Regions from separate parts of the Gordonibacter urolithinfaciens genome, predicted to be linked through region 1. Evidence: predicted binding sites of a transcription regulator. Region 1 holds the regulator's gene; each other region holds the start of a gene.

Region 1 (3,199 bases):
ACGCGCAAGTTCGAGCTGCCCGAAGGGCGCGAGATCACCGTCACCGACACGGTCGGGTTCATCCAGAAGCTGCCGACCACGCTCATCGAGGCGTTCAAGTCCACGCTCGACGAGATCACGGGAGCCGATCTCGTGCTGCATGTGGTGGATGCGTCGTCGGACGAGTACGAGGCGCAGATCGCTGCGGTGGAGGACGTGCTCGGGCAGATCGAAGCTCAAGACTTGCTTCGCGTGCTCGTATTCAACAAATGCGACCTGCTCGACAAGGAACATTTCGATGCTCTCAAGGCGCGTCATCCACAGGCCCAATTCGTATCGGCGGCAACAGGGGAGGGCATAAGCGAGCTTGTCGGGCATATCGCCCGTGTCGCCTCGGCGCAGGACGAGCATCTCGCCATAGTGATTCCCTACAACCGGGGAGATCTCGTCTCCCTCGCGCACGAGCGTTGCCATATCCTGTCGGAAAAGCACGAGGAGGACGGTACGCACCTCGTCATGTTGGCTGCTCCGTCCTTTGCCGGCCTGTTTCGCCCCTACGTGGCGGAGAAGGACCGTTAGGCACGTCCCTTTCAGAAAGCTGCAAACTACTTGGTTAGAGTAACTCTAACCAAGTAGTTTGCGACCGGATGACGCGATCTCGGATCACCGGTCGGTCTCGGGACGAACGAGCGCCCCTCATCCCAAGGCCGGCGTTTCTCCTGCAGGGGCCGTAATCCAACAGGGCGTCTCGCTCCTTCGGCAGGGCCCCGCAAGGCGTCGCCTACAGGCGACGGAACACCGCCACTACCTTGCCCGCGATGGAGCAGTCGGTGGTGATGATGGGCTCCATCGTGGAGTTCTCCGGCTGCAGGCGGATATGGTCGGATTCCTTGTAGAAGCGCTTGACCGTCGCGCCGTCGTCGATGATGGCCACGACGATGTCGCCGTTGTTGGCGACGGGCTGTTCTTTCACCACCACGTAGTCGCCGTCGTTGATGCCCGCCTCGATCATCGATTCGCCCCGTACCGACAGCAGGAACGACGGTGCATCGCCCACGATGTCGGTGGGAAGCGAGATGGTGTCGGTGATGTTCTCCTCGGCGAGGATGGGGGAGCCGGCCGCCACATTGCCCACGAGCGGCACGTTCACCACCTTGTTGAAGCTGGGCTTGATGACGTTGGAAGTGCTCTCTGCATCGCCAAGCGGATAGGTGAGCGCGATGGAACGCGACTTGAGGGGATCGCGCTTGATGAGCCCCTTGTCCTCGAGTGCTTTGAGGTGCACGTGGACTGTCGAAGGGGAGGAAAGGCCCAAGCTTTGGCAGACCTCGCGCACCGTGGGACCGTAGCCCTTCTCGCGGATGCACTCCTCGATGCAGTCGAGCACCGCCTTCTGGCGTTTCGTCACTTTGTCGGACATGCCCCGTTCCTTTCCCTTGAACGAACAAATGTTTTAAATACGTATTGACATGAACTTTTGTTCGTTCTATTATATATGCGAACAAAGGTTCTACGCAAGGCCTAGGAGGCAGAAAGATGAAGAATTTCGAGATGCGGTGCCCCTTCGATGGCACGTCGGCCCTGCAGCCGGAGTTCAACCGTGTATCCGCAGCCGGGGCTATCATCGAGTTTCCAGGGAGCGGTTCCCAAGGTGCTTGCGCGCCGCTGCAGCATTCGCACGCGCGTCAGGTACCGTCTGCTGCGTGCCGTGCTCGCAGACTTGGCGCTACGGAGATGGCGCGGGTTCTTCGTCATGGCAGTGCGGCAGGTCGCGCTTACGGCCGTGTGAGGCCGTGGCAAGGCGCTCTTGCCGGATGCGTCTTCTCCGTTTTCGCCTTCCTCAGCATTTTCATCAGCTTCTAGCGACTTCGGAACGCCCATGGATACTGCATTTCTGTGACTGCGCGGCATCCTCGCCACCATGGCGCTGCCGTTCCATCGCCTTTCCACCCCGCAGGACCCTTCCTCCTTGCAGGTCCATGTGGTAGACTGCCTTTTGAACCGAAATCCCAGACAGGCTGCTGTGAATGCGGCCTTCGAGAAGGAGACAAGGAACATGAAGTTCTAACGAAAGCCTTCGGGCACCCGCCAGGTCATGCAAGCTCCGCACCGGGTGCGCTTTCGTTGCTGTTCCTTGATGTTCCTATCCCTAGCCTCGCCGTCTCATCGGCGCCAGGTTGCCAGCGCGAAAAGCATTGAATCCGGTGCCTCTCGAAGGGAGGCCCTTCCGTGTTCGTTTCAGCCCGCCATCTTACCTATACCTACGACGGCGCCGATGCCTTGGCGCTCGATGACGCATCCGCCGTGTTCGCGCCCGGCTGGACCGGCGTGGTCGGCCCGAACGGAGCCGGCAAGAGCACGTTGCTCAAGATCGTATGCGGGATGCTCGAGCCCCAGAAAGGAAGCGTTTCTCCGCAGGTCGCAGGATCGTTCTGCGCCCAGTCGACCGATGTCGCGCCAACGGGGCTCGAGGAGTTCTCCTACGACTACCGCCCCGAGGCCGTGCGCCTGCGCTACCTGCTCGGCATCGACGACGCATGGCTATGGCGCTACGACACCCTGTCACATGGCGAGTGCAAGCGTATCCAGATAGCATGTGCCCTCGCAGCCGATCCTGTGCTGCTTGCACTCGACGAGCCCACAAACCACCTCGACGCCGAAACCCGCGAACTGGTGGCGCGTGCGCTTGCCGAGTATCGCGGGACGGGCCTTCTCGTCTCGCACGACCGCGCGTTGCTCGACGGGCTGGTGAGCTCGTGCGTGTTCGTGGATCGAGGGCGTGCTGTGACCGTGCCCGGCACGTACTCTCAGGCGAAGGAGCAGCTAGACCTACGCCGCCAGACTGCCGTAGAGGAGCGGTCCCATGCCCGTCGCGAACTGGCGCGCCTCAAGACGGAGAGCAATCGTCGAGACGGGGTGGCGGCGCGTTCGGCTGCACGGCGCTCGGCTCGGCATCTCGACCGGCACGACCATGACGGGCGCGCGAAGATCAAGCTGGCCATCTATTCCGGCCAGGATGGCAAGACCGGGCGGCTCTCGTCGCAGATGGGGAAGAAAGTCGAGCGTGCAGAGAAGCGCATGGCCGAGGTTCGCGTCGCCAAGGTGTACGAGGGTGCGCTCGACCTGGAAGCCGAGCCCGCCGCGCGCACGGTGCTCGTCCGATGCGAGGCCGGGTCCCTGACGCTGGGCGAGGGGCGCATGCTGCACCATCCGCAGCTGT
Region 2 (3,199 bases), 2.5 Mb from region 1:
TTTCCAGCACAACCCAAGAAAGCGGCTTCGAACGAGGCCGCTTTCTTGCCATAGCCCCCGATCTCGTCCAGGCGGTCGGGCGCGCCTGGACGTGCGGGGATGCGCCCGAGGGAGAGGGGAGGTCGTGCGGCGCATTCCGCACCCGTCTGCGCGTGCGCGAGCGGGCGGGCGGTGCGGTTAGTTCTGCGTGGACAGGAACGTGGGCAGCGTCATCTGCTCGATCTGGTCCTGCAGCTCCTCCAGCTCGTCGAGGTGCTTGTCCTCGTCGCGCAGGATGGCCTCGAGGATGTCGCGCGTGGCGTAGTCCAGCACGTTGCCGGCCTGCACGATGGCCTCGTTGTACATCTTGATGGCGGTGAGCTCTGAGGCGTGGTCGTTGTCCACCTGCTGGGGGATGGTGGCGCCGATGTGGATGTCGTCCAGGTTCGACACGATGGGCGTGCCCTCCAGGAACAGGATGCGCTCGATGAGGTGCTCCGCATGCGTCATCTCGGTGATCGAGCGCGTCTTGAAGTTCTTGCTCAGGCGCTCGTAGCCCCAGTCTTCGGCCATTTCCGCGTGCACCATGTACTGGTTGATGGCGGCCAGCTCGCTGGCAAGCAGGTCGTTCAGCGTGTCGATGAGTTCAGGATTTCCTTTCATGGCAGTGCTCCTTTTGGTTGACGGGCGGTCAGGGAGGAACCGCCGGACGCCGGCGTCCCTCGTCTTCCAGCCATTGTAGGGGCGTGCTGCTGAATCGGCGGCTCGGTCACGGTACCGTAGGCACGCCGTCGCACGTCCGTCAACTCGCCCCGTGCGAGCCCGCGCCTGGACACCCGGCCGTCCGGCCCGACTGGCCCGGCCGGGCCGTCGCAGGCCGTTTTTTGAAGACCGTGCGATAAGCGAGCAGGGTATTTGACGGATGTGCTAGAATATTTGGCCGATAGTGCTCTGTGGAAGGGAAGTATATGTCTGGGCATTCTAAGTGGGCTACAACGAAACACCGCAAGGCGGCGCAGGACGCGAAGCGCTCGGCCTTGTTCTCCAAGCTGTCGCGCATCATCACGGTGGCCGCGAAAGAGGGCGGCGACCCGAACCCCGAGAACAACGCGTCGCTGGCGGCCGCCATCGAGAAGGCCAAGGGCTACTCCCTGCCGAAGGACAAGATCAAGACCGCCATCGACAAGGCGTTCGGCTCCGGCAAGGATGCCGCGAACTACGAGGAGGTCGTCTACGAGGGCTACGGCCCGGCCGGCATCGCCGTATACTGCGAGGCGCTGACCGACAACCGCAACCGCACCGCGGCCGACGTGCGCAGCGCGTTCTCGCATGCGGGCGGCTCCCTGGGCACCTCCGGCTCCGTGGCGTTTCAGTTCGAGCGCAAGGGCCAGATCATGGTTCCCAAGGAGGTCGAGACGGGCGACAAGAAGAACCCCGTGAAGCCGAATGGCGCCGCGGCCGACGAGGAGGAGTTCATGCTCGCCGTGGCCGAGGCCGGCGGCGACGACTACGAGGACGCCGAGGACGAGTGGATCATCTACACCGGCCCCACCGACCTCATGGCCGTGAAGAAGGCGCTGGAAGAGGCCGGCACCGAGACGAAGGGCGCCGAGCTCACCATGATCCCCACCACGCCCACCCAGGTGAGCGTGTCCGACGCGAAGAAGGTCATGCGCCTGGTGGACAAGCTGGAGGAGCTCGAGGACCTGCAGAACGTCTACCACACCATGGACATCACCGACGAGATCGCCGAGGCGCTCGACGAGTAGGGCTCCGGCAGCCTGACGACCGCCGAAACCGATCGGCGCCCTTTCGCGCCCTGCCGCGAGGCGTGGTCGGCGAACGATGGATTACTTGAAAGACGCGCTCCCGGCGCGTCTTTTTTGTGGTAGGATAGCACGAACAAACGTTTGCGAACCGAAGGGAACGGATGGCGCGCACCGAACGGACGATACTCGGCATCGACCCGGGCCTGGCGGACACGGGCTGGGGCGTGGTGGCGCAAAGCGGGCCGCGGCTGGCGTGCGTGGCCTACGGCTGCATCTCCACGCCGGCCCAGGCGCCGCTCGCGCGGCGCTTGGGCAAGATACACGAGCAGATGGCGGCCGTCATCAGGCGGTTCGCGCCCACATGCGTGGGCATCGAGACGGTGTGGTTCGGCGCGAACGCGCAGAGCGCCTTCGCCACAGGCCAGGCGCGCGGCGCGGCGCTCGTGGCGTGCGCCGAGGGCGACCTGCCGGTGGGCGAGTTCTCGCCCAGCCAGATCAAGCTGGCCGTGGTGGGCGCCGGCTCGGCGGACAAGGAGCAGGTGCAGTACATGGTGCGCCAGCTGCTGGCGCTCGAGGCGGTGCCGAGCCCCGACCATGCGGCCGACGCGCTGGCGGCCGCCATCTGCTACACGACCCACGAGGGCTTCGCGGCGGCGACCGCCGCGGCCGCATCGGGAGGAGGCGCGCGATGATCGCGTTCTTGAAGGGAAGGCTGGCGGGCAAGACCGCCGCTGCCGCGTTCATCGACGTGAACGGGGTGGGCTATGCCGTGGGCATGTCGCAGGCCAGCCTGTCGAAGCTGCCCGAGGCGGGCGCGTCCGTGGAGGTGCACACGTACCTGCAGGTGCGCGACGACGCCATCGCCCTGTACGGGTTCATGACGGTGGAGGAGAAGGCGCTGTTCGAGCGTCTTATCGGCGTGGGCGGCGTCGGCCCCAAAGTGGCCTTGGCGGCGTTGTCGGTGTTCACGCCGCAGGCGCTCGTCGCGGCCATCGCCGCGCAGGACGTGGCGGCCGTGTCGAAGATACCGGGTGTGGGGAAGAAGACGGCCTCGCGCATCATCCTGGAGTTGAAGGGGTCCCTCGACCAAGGGCTCGCGAGCCTGTTCGACGAGGGGGAGGTGCCCGCCGCCCGCGCCGCCGAGCAGCTGCGCGGCGCGCACGAGGCGCTGCTGTCCATGGGGTTCACGGCGGCCGAGGCCGACCTGGCCTTGAAGGGCGCGCCGGAGGGTGTCTCTGACAGCGCCGTTCTCCAGTACGCCCTCAAACGGTTGGGAACCGAGCGCTGACGCGCGCGGGCGCGTGTGGTACCTTGGTAGGCGAAGCGACGGACGGGACGGCTTGCGAAGTTAGGCGGTTATGGCGCACGACGACATCGAGATAGAGGGCCTGGGCTACGTGGCTGACGGCGCAGACGCGGCGTCGGTGCCGCCGCGTGCCGTGACGGCCGAG
Region 3 (3,199 bases), 2.7 Mb from region 1:
GGAGCGCGGCTTGCGCCGTGACGTCCTGCGGGTCCTCGCGGCGCACGTACGCCTCGAACACGGCCGACAGCAGGCCTTCCAGCGTCCCGTCGTAGGCATAGGCCACGTTGGCGAGCGGCTCTTCCGGCGTTACCGGCCCATGGGGGGCATCGCCGGCTGCGGCGGGCTCCCGTCCCGCTCCCGTCGCAGCCAAAGCGGCCGCACGGCCGCCCGCCCCCTTGTCCGGGGCGGCCGAGCGGCCGGAACCGGCCTCGGCCGCCGCAGCTCCCGAGGGCCGTTCGAAGCCGGTTCCGTGGTCGGTGCTCATGCGCAGGCCGCCTCGGGTTGCTCGAGGGCGTGCTGCCAGCCAAACGCGCCGTCGGCATTCCCGTGGCGCTGTCCGTTCGCCCTGCTGCCGAGCTGTCCGGCGGGCGCCGTTCCCAGGCGACCGCCTGTCGCCGCGCCCAAGTGCCCGCGGGGATCGGCCCCCGCACCCTGCGCGATGCGGGCCTTCTCGGGCGTCTCCACGCTCTCGAACAGGCTCAGCTGGCCGGGGATGGCTTTGTCTGCGCGACGGCCGTGGCCGCCGCCCTTCGGCGTTGCGGCTAAATGCGCCCGCAGGCCCTCTCGAGAGAAGTCCGTTCCCTGGCCGGCGTAGCTGCCGTTGCAGGTGATGAAGAAGCGCGCCCGCTTGTAGGCGATGCCCAGCTTGCGCAGCTCGCGCTCGCCGAGCGTGGTGGAGCGCCGGGCGCGCATGATGGAGTGCGCGCCCTTCACGCCGATGCCGGGTACGCGCAGCAGTGCCTCGAGCGGCGCCTTGTTCACCTCCACGGGGAAGAAGTCCAGGTTGTTGAGGGCCCAGTTCGCCTTCGGGTCGACCTCGGGGTCCAGGAACGGGTGCTCCTCGTCGATGATCTCGGTGACGTCGAAGCGGTAGAAGCGCAGGAGCCAGTCCGCCTGGTAGAGCCGGTGCTCGCGGTTGAGCTGCAGGGCGTCGGTGCCGGGCAGACGCGCGTCGTCGTTCACGGGCGTGTAGGCGCTGAAGAACACGCGCTTGAGCGAGAGCGTGCGGTAGAGCGCGGCCGAGAGGTTGAGTATCTGGAAGTCGCTCTCGGGCGTGGCCCCCACGATCATCTGCGTGGACTGGCCGGCGGGCACGAAGGCCCGCTCCTTCTTCTTCGGCTTGACCGCCTTCATGTAGGTCGTGTTCTTGCGCACGAGCGCGCGGGTGTCCTTGTCCACGGCGATGTTGTCGCGGATCTGGCGCATGGGGGCGATGATCTGCTGCTTGTTCTTCTCGGGGGCGAGCAGGGCCAGGCTCTGCTGCGAGGGCAGCTCCATGTTCACGCTCATGCGGTCGGCCAGATGCCCCAGCTCGTCCACGAGCTCGGGGGAGGTGCCGGGCACGGCCTTGGCGTGGATGTAGCCGCGGAAGCCGTGCTCGCCCCGCAGGAGCGACAGCGTCTGGATCATGAGCTCGGTGGTGTAGTCGGGGCTCTTGATGACGCCCGAGCTTAAGAACAGCCCCTCGATGTAATTGCGACGGTAGAACGCTATGGTGAGGTCGGCCAGCTCCTGCGGCGTGAAGGCGGCGCGCCTCATCTCGTTGGAACAGCGGTTCACGCAGTAGGCGCAGTCGTAGACGCACACGTTGGTCATGAGCACCTTCAAGAGCGTGATGCAGCGCCCGTCCGCCGCGAAGCTGTGGCAGCATCCCGCCGCCATCGTGTTGCCAAGCTTCCCCTTCTGGGCGTCGCGGTCGATGCCCGAGGAAGTGCAGGCCACGTCGTATTTCGCCGCATCGGCAAGTATCTCCAGTTTGTCGATCAGTTCCATACGCACGCCCGTTCGCCAGATCAAGTGTTCGCGAGAATATCTGTTCGCTTAGTATGGGCGAACGGATATTCGTTGTCAAGATGGGGGATGCTTCTTCCCGAAACGGACAGGATGTCGTACAATACGCAGGCACGACAATTCTTATGCCAGTGTGGCGCAATGGTAGCGCAACAGTTTTGTAAACTGTGGGTTGCAGGTTCGAGTCCTGTCACTGGCTCCAGGAAACAGCAGGCCGGAGGCGCACAGCCCCCGGCCTTTTTCGTCGCCGTGCGGCTCGAGGGGTGCGGGTGGCTGCGGTCTGCCCGGGTCGGCTTGCACGGCTGCGGTCGGCCCGGGCATGGCTCGCTTGGCAGGCCCGGCTGGGGCGGGCGATGCCCGGGCCGGGGCCGTCTCGTCGCGGCCTGCGATGCGCCAGCGCTGCCGTTAGCGCAGGCGCGCTCCCACCAGGCGCTTGAAGGCGGCGGCGTTGTCGGGCGACACGTTGATGGCGCGCACGGGGCGGCGCGTTCCGGCGAGCGTGCGGACCTCCAGGGGCTCGGAGAGCTCGATCCAACAGGGCGGGGCGCCCATGACGCCCAGGTCGAGGCGCTCGCGCTTGGGGACGTCGGGCGCGGCGGCACCCACGCCGGTCACGAGGCGCAGCGGCACGTCCTCGCAGACGAAGGCGGCCCAGCGCACGGTGAGCGTCTCGTCGTCCACGAGCAGCGGGTTCAGCACGCTGGCGCGCGCGGCGGCCACGAGCCACAGAAGGGCGTACAAGGAGGCGGCGAACAGCGGCGGCAGCAGCGAGAACGTGCCGGCCGACCCCGCCGCCGCGGAGACCGCCAGCGGCGAGAGCAGCCCCGGCGCGGCCAGCTGGGACGCCGCGAGGTACCCCGCCCACACCACCGGCAGCACGGCCAGGGGCGTGAGGCCGCGGCGGCGCACCACCAGCAGGTAGAACGCGGCGGGCACGCACACCATGAGGTCGAACGGCACGGCCACGTTCACGGCGAACGCGTGGGCCGAGGCGGGCACGGTGGCCGCGCACGCCAGGTCGACGGCGTAGAGCGCCAGGACGACGGCGAGCGCCAGCAGCAGGCGGCGCGCTCCGAGCGCGCGGACGGGAGCGGCGGATGCGGTGGGTTCGGGGAGGTTCGAAGAGCGGGCCATGGCGTCTCCTGTCGTCGGCGGGAGGGCGTGTCGCGTGATACGGGTCCATGATAGCAGACGGGCGAGGAGGGGGCCGGGCCGGCTGCCACCGGAGGAGCGGGCGGGAGGGAGCAGGAGGGGGAAGGGGGCTGGGGGTGCCCCTCCCCGTTTCAGCCGGTCGCAGGGGAGGGCGGCAGCGCGCGTCGGTGGGTGCAGCGTGACATGCCGGCCTTGCGCGTCGGTCGTGCCCGTC
Region 4 (3,199 bases), 1.5 Mb from region 1:
TCGATGAATTCAAAATGAGCGTTCGCGCTCAAATGCTGCCGAAGCCACATTTCGAGCTCTTGGTTGCCCTTCTTGCGAGATTTCGGATTGAAAGAGGTGCCGACGATTTCATGAGTGGCATCATCAATGCCCCAAATCTTGTAGGCTGCCGAAGCGTCATGAGCGGCTGCCGCGTTAGCAAGAGCGCAAATATCCTTGGCCTCTTTCTCCGGCTCGGTGAAGTCTCTCTTGAATTCCACGTATTCCGTTTCATTGGGAAGTTTCCGAAGATTCTCAATCAAGGCTCCGATATTCTGCATAGTGCTCCTTCGCTCCATTTTGAACGCTAGCATAGCAACGAAGCAAATGAAAAGCAAACGGCGAGCAAATGAGATTCGGGGCGGATTTGGGGCGAAAAGGACCGCAGCGCTCCTGGTCAGAAGCGCTGCGGGAGGCGAATCGACCTCGGAGCGCTCGGCGCAAGGCATCGAGCGCTCCCAGAAAAGCAAATGGCGAGCAAATGAAAAAACGCCGACCACTGCCCGCGACGTCCGCGGGCGCTTCCGCTACGTGCCCGCCGAACGGATGTTTCTCATGAAGCATCCATTCGTGCGACAGACGAATGAGACGGCGCGGCCGCGCTCCCAGCCCGAGCATACCCGCACTGGGAGCGTGCCTGCCGTCCCTCGCGCGGGGCGGCCGCACAGCCCTATTCCGCTTCCAGCTCCTGCTCGTACTCGCGGTCGATAGCGCCCTCCACGCGCGGCGGATCCACCTCGAAGTCCACGCGCTTCGTGAACAGGCTCACCACCGGAACGATGACCAGCGACAGCACCATGGCGATGGCGCCGCAATTGATGGGGCTGGCGATGAACGCCGTGCCCACGAACCCGGCGATCATGTTCCCCGTGGTCAGGCCCACGCCCACGATGAAGCTGGCCCACACGGCCGGCCGCGAGATGCGCTTGGAGAACAGCCCCCAGAAAAACGGGCCCAAGAACGAACCGGCCAGCGCGCCCCAGCTGATGGACATGAGCTGCGCGATGAACGTGATGGACGAGTTGTACTGCACGAGCGCCAGCACCGCCGAGATCACGATGAACACCACCAACAGCACGCGCATGTACGACAGCTGCTTCTTCTCGCTCATGTTCTTCACAAGGTTGTCCTTGATGAGGTCGAGCGTGAGCGTGGACGACGACGTGAGCACGAGCGACGACAGCGTGGACATGGATGCGCTCAGCACCAGCACGATCACGATGCCGATGAGCAGGTCGGGCAGCGTGGACAGCATGGTGGGGATGATGGAATCGTACACCGGCGTGCCGACGGCCGTCATCTCCACCTGCCCGCCGTACAGGCGGCCGAACCCACCTAGGAAGTAGCTTCCGCCGGCCACGATCATGGCGAACACCGTGGAGATGATGGCGCCCTGCTTGATAGCCGGGCCGCTCTTGATGGCGTAGAACTTCTGCACCATCTGCGGCAGGCCCCACGTGCCCAGGCTGGTGAGAATGATGACGCCGATGAGGTCAGGCAGGTTCGGCCCGAAGAAGCTCACGAACGGGCCGGCCATCTCGGACCCCTCGGCTGGGATGAGTGAGAGCGTGGTGATGGCCTCGGTGAAGCCGCCGTTGTTCACCAGCACGGCCACGATGACCGCCACGATGCCCAGCAGCATGACGATGCCCTGGATGAAGTCGTTCATGACGGTGGCCATGTAGCCGCCCAGCACCACGTAGATGCAGGTGATAACGGCCATGCCGATGACGCACCACTCGTAGGGCAGCCCGAACGCCATGCCGAACAGACGCGACAGGCCGTTGTAGACGCTGGCCGTGTACGGGATGAGGAACACGAAGATGATGGCCGCGGCCGCGATGCGCAAGCCCTTCGACTGGAAGCGCGCGCCGAAGAACTCGGGCATCGTGGACGCGCCCAGCCGGTGCGTCATCTCGCGTGTGCGCGGGCCGAGCACCCACCAGGCCAGCAAGCTGCCGAGGATGGCGTTGCCGATGCCGATCCACGTGGCCGCTATGCCGTACTTCCAGCCGAACTGACCGGCGTATCCCACGAAGATGACAGCGGAGAAGTAGCTCGTGCCGAACGCGAACGCGGAGAGCCACGGCCCCACGTTGCGGCCGCCCAGAATGAAGCCGTCGACAGTGCCGGTGTGGCGTCGGCAGTATATGCCCACGCCCACCGCCACGCCCACGAAAATGAGCACCATGCATATCTTTTCGATCATTGGAGTATTCCCATCGTATCGCGCGCTGCCTGGCGGCAGCGCTTGCTCGAGTAATCCGAGCCCTCTCCCCCGCGTGTTTCACGTGAAACACTCGTCTCAATGTCCTGCGATTTAAGAACAAATGTTTCACATGAAACGTCACGCGAAGAACAGGCCCGCGCGGTGGCGCACATGACTTTGCCGGCTGCGGGGCGCTTCATGCCGGAGTTCGACACGTCGCAGCACCACGGGCAAACCCATGTGCTAGAGGTATCGATAGGAATAATAGGAGATGGCGCGGTAGGTTCCGTCATCCTGCTGTGCGACCGTGCGCTGCAAGGCAGACGGCGAGAGGCATTCGGAAGCACGCGGAGCGAAGGCGCGACACACGGCCGCGACGGCCAGCTCGAAACGCCAGCGCTCGTCAACGACGATATGTCCCTTCGCGGAATGCATGCGCATACTTTATCACAGTGGAGCGCTTCGGTCAGCGAAAAAGTGAGCAGACCGCCTCGTTTCTCCCGCTAGCGAACGTATGTTTCACGTGAAGCATACGGAGCGCACAGGTTGATCGGGCGGAAGCGCAGCGATCCGCCCATGCGGCCGGAGGCCGCATAACGGGCTCGCAGGTTGAGCAGGGCGCTTGCCAGAGCGCCCTTTCGCGCCGGCAGGCGCGAAAACCACGGGAGAGCCGCCGCCGGCCGCCCGCAGGGCGGCCTTCGCGCCGCAGGCGCGAAAACGGCCGCGCGGTTGGTTGGCCGGGGCGCAGCGCCCCGGCCATGCGGCCGGAGGCCGCATAACGGCCGCGCAGGTTGGCGTAGTAAGTCAGCGAGGGCGGCTGAGGTGCCCGAGGTTCGTGAGATCGCGAAGGCGACGCGTACTTTGGTACCCGATCTTCTGCGATCGCGCGAAGATCGGGTACCGCAGCCGCCCGCAGCATCGGCTGGTTCCGTTTGCCGTAGGCAAACGGAACTAGTACCGGCTGTCGAAGAT

The links. The regulator LexA, encoded in region 1, represses DNA repair genes until DNA is damaged. The targets are predictions, from matches to a motif close to CNAACANNTGTTNG.
Region 2: a site for LexA is predicted at 1,879-1,892, ahead of ruvC (crossover junction endodeoxyribonuclease RuvC). Genes of this name have one in related genera too.
Region 3: a site for LexA is predicted at 1,849-1,862, ahead of BN3560_RS11710 (putative DNA modification/repair radical SAM protein). Genes of this name have one in related genera too.
Region 4: a site for LexA is predicted at 2,342-2,355, ahead of BN3560_RS06805 (sodium:solute symporter family protein). Genes of this name have one in related genera too.

The regions. Positions count from the first base shown of each region.
Region 1 covers NZ_LT900217.1:41,762-44,960, reverse strand. The annotation lists gene hflX (GTPase HflX) at 1-558, shown strand, start outside; gene lexA (transcriptional repressor LexA) at 761-1,399, opposite strand; gene BN3560_RS00190 (ATP-binding cassette domain-containing protein) at 2,209-3,199, shown strand, end outside.
Region 2 covers NZ_LT900217.1:2,515,181-2,518,379, forward strand. The annotation lists gene BN3560_RS14415 (hypothetical protein) at 1-54, shown strand, start outside; gene bfr (bacterioferritin) at 178-642, opposite strand; gene BN3560_RS10745 (YebC/PmpR family DNA-binding transcriptional regulator) at 948-1,748, shown strand; gene ruvC (crossover junction endodeoxyribonuclease RuvC) at 1,910-2,440, shown strand; gene ruvA (Holliday junction branch migration protein RuvA) at 2,437-3,036, shown strand; gene ruvB (Holliday junction branch migration DNA helicase RuvB) at 3,107-3,199, shown strand, end outside.
Region 3 covers NZ_LT900217.1:2,746,566-2,749,764, forward strand. The annotation lists gene BN3560_RS11705 (TIGR03915 family putative DNA repair protein) at 1-307, opposite strand, end outside; gene BN3560_RS11710 (putative DNA modification/repair radical SAM protein) at 304-1,815, opposite strand; tRNA gene BN3560_RS11715 (tRNA-Thr) at 1,961-2,035, shown strand; gene BN3560_RS11720 (hypothetical protein) at 2,239-2,967, opposite strand.
Region 4 covers NZ_LT900217.1:1,572,939-1,576,137, forward strand. The annotation lists gene BN3560_RS06800 (ATP-binding protein) at 1-299, opposite strand, end outside; gene BN3560_RS06805 (sodium:solute symporter family protein) at 689-2,227, opposite strand; gene BN3560_RS06810 (hypothetical protein) at 2,471-2,662, opposite strand; gene BN3560_RS06815 (phenylacetate--CoA ligase family protein) at 3,179-3,199, opposite strand, start outside.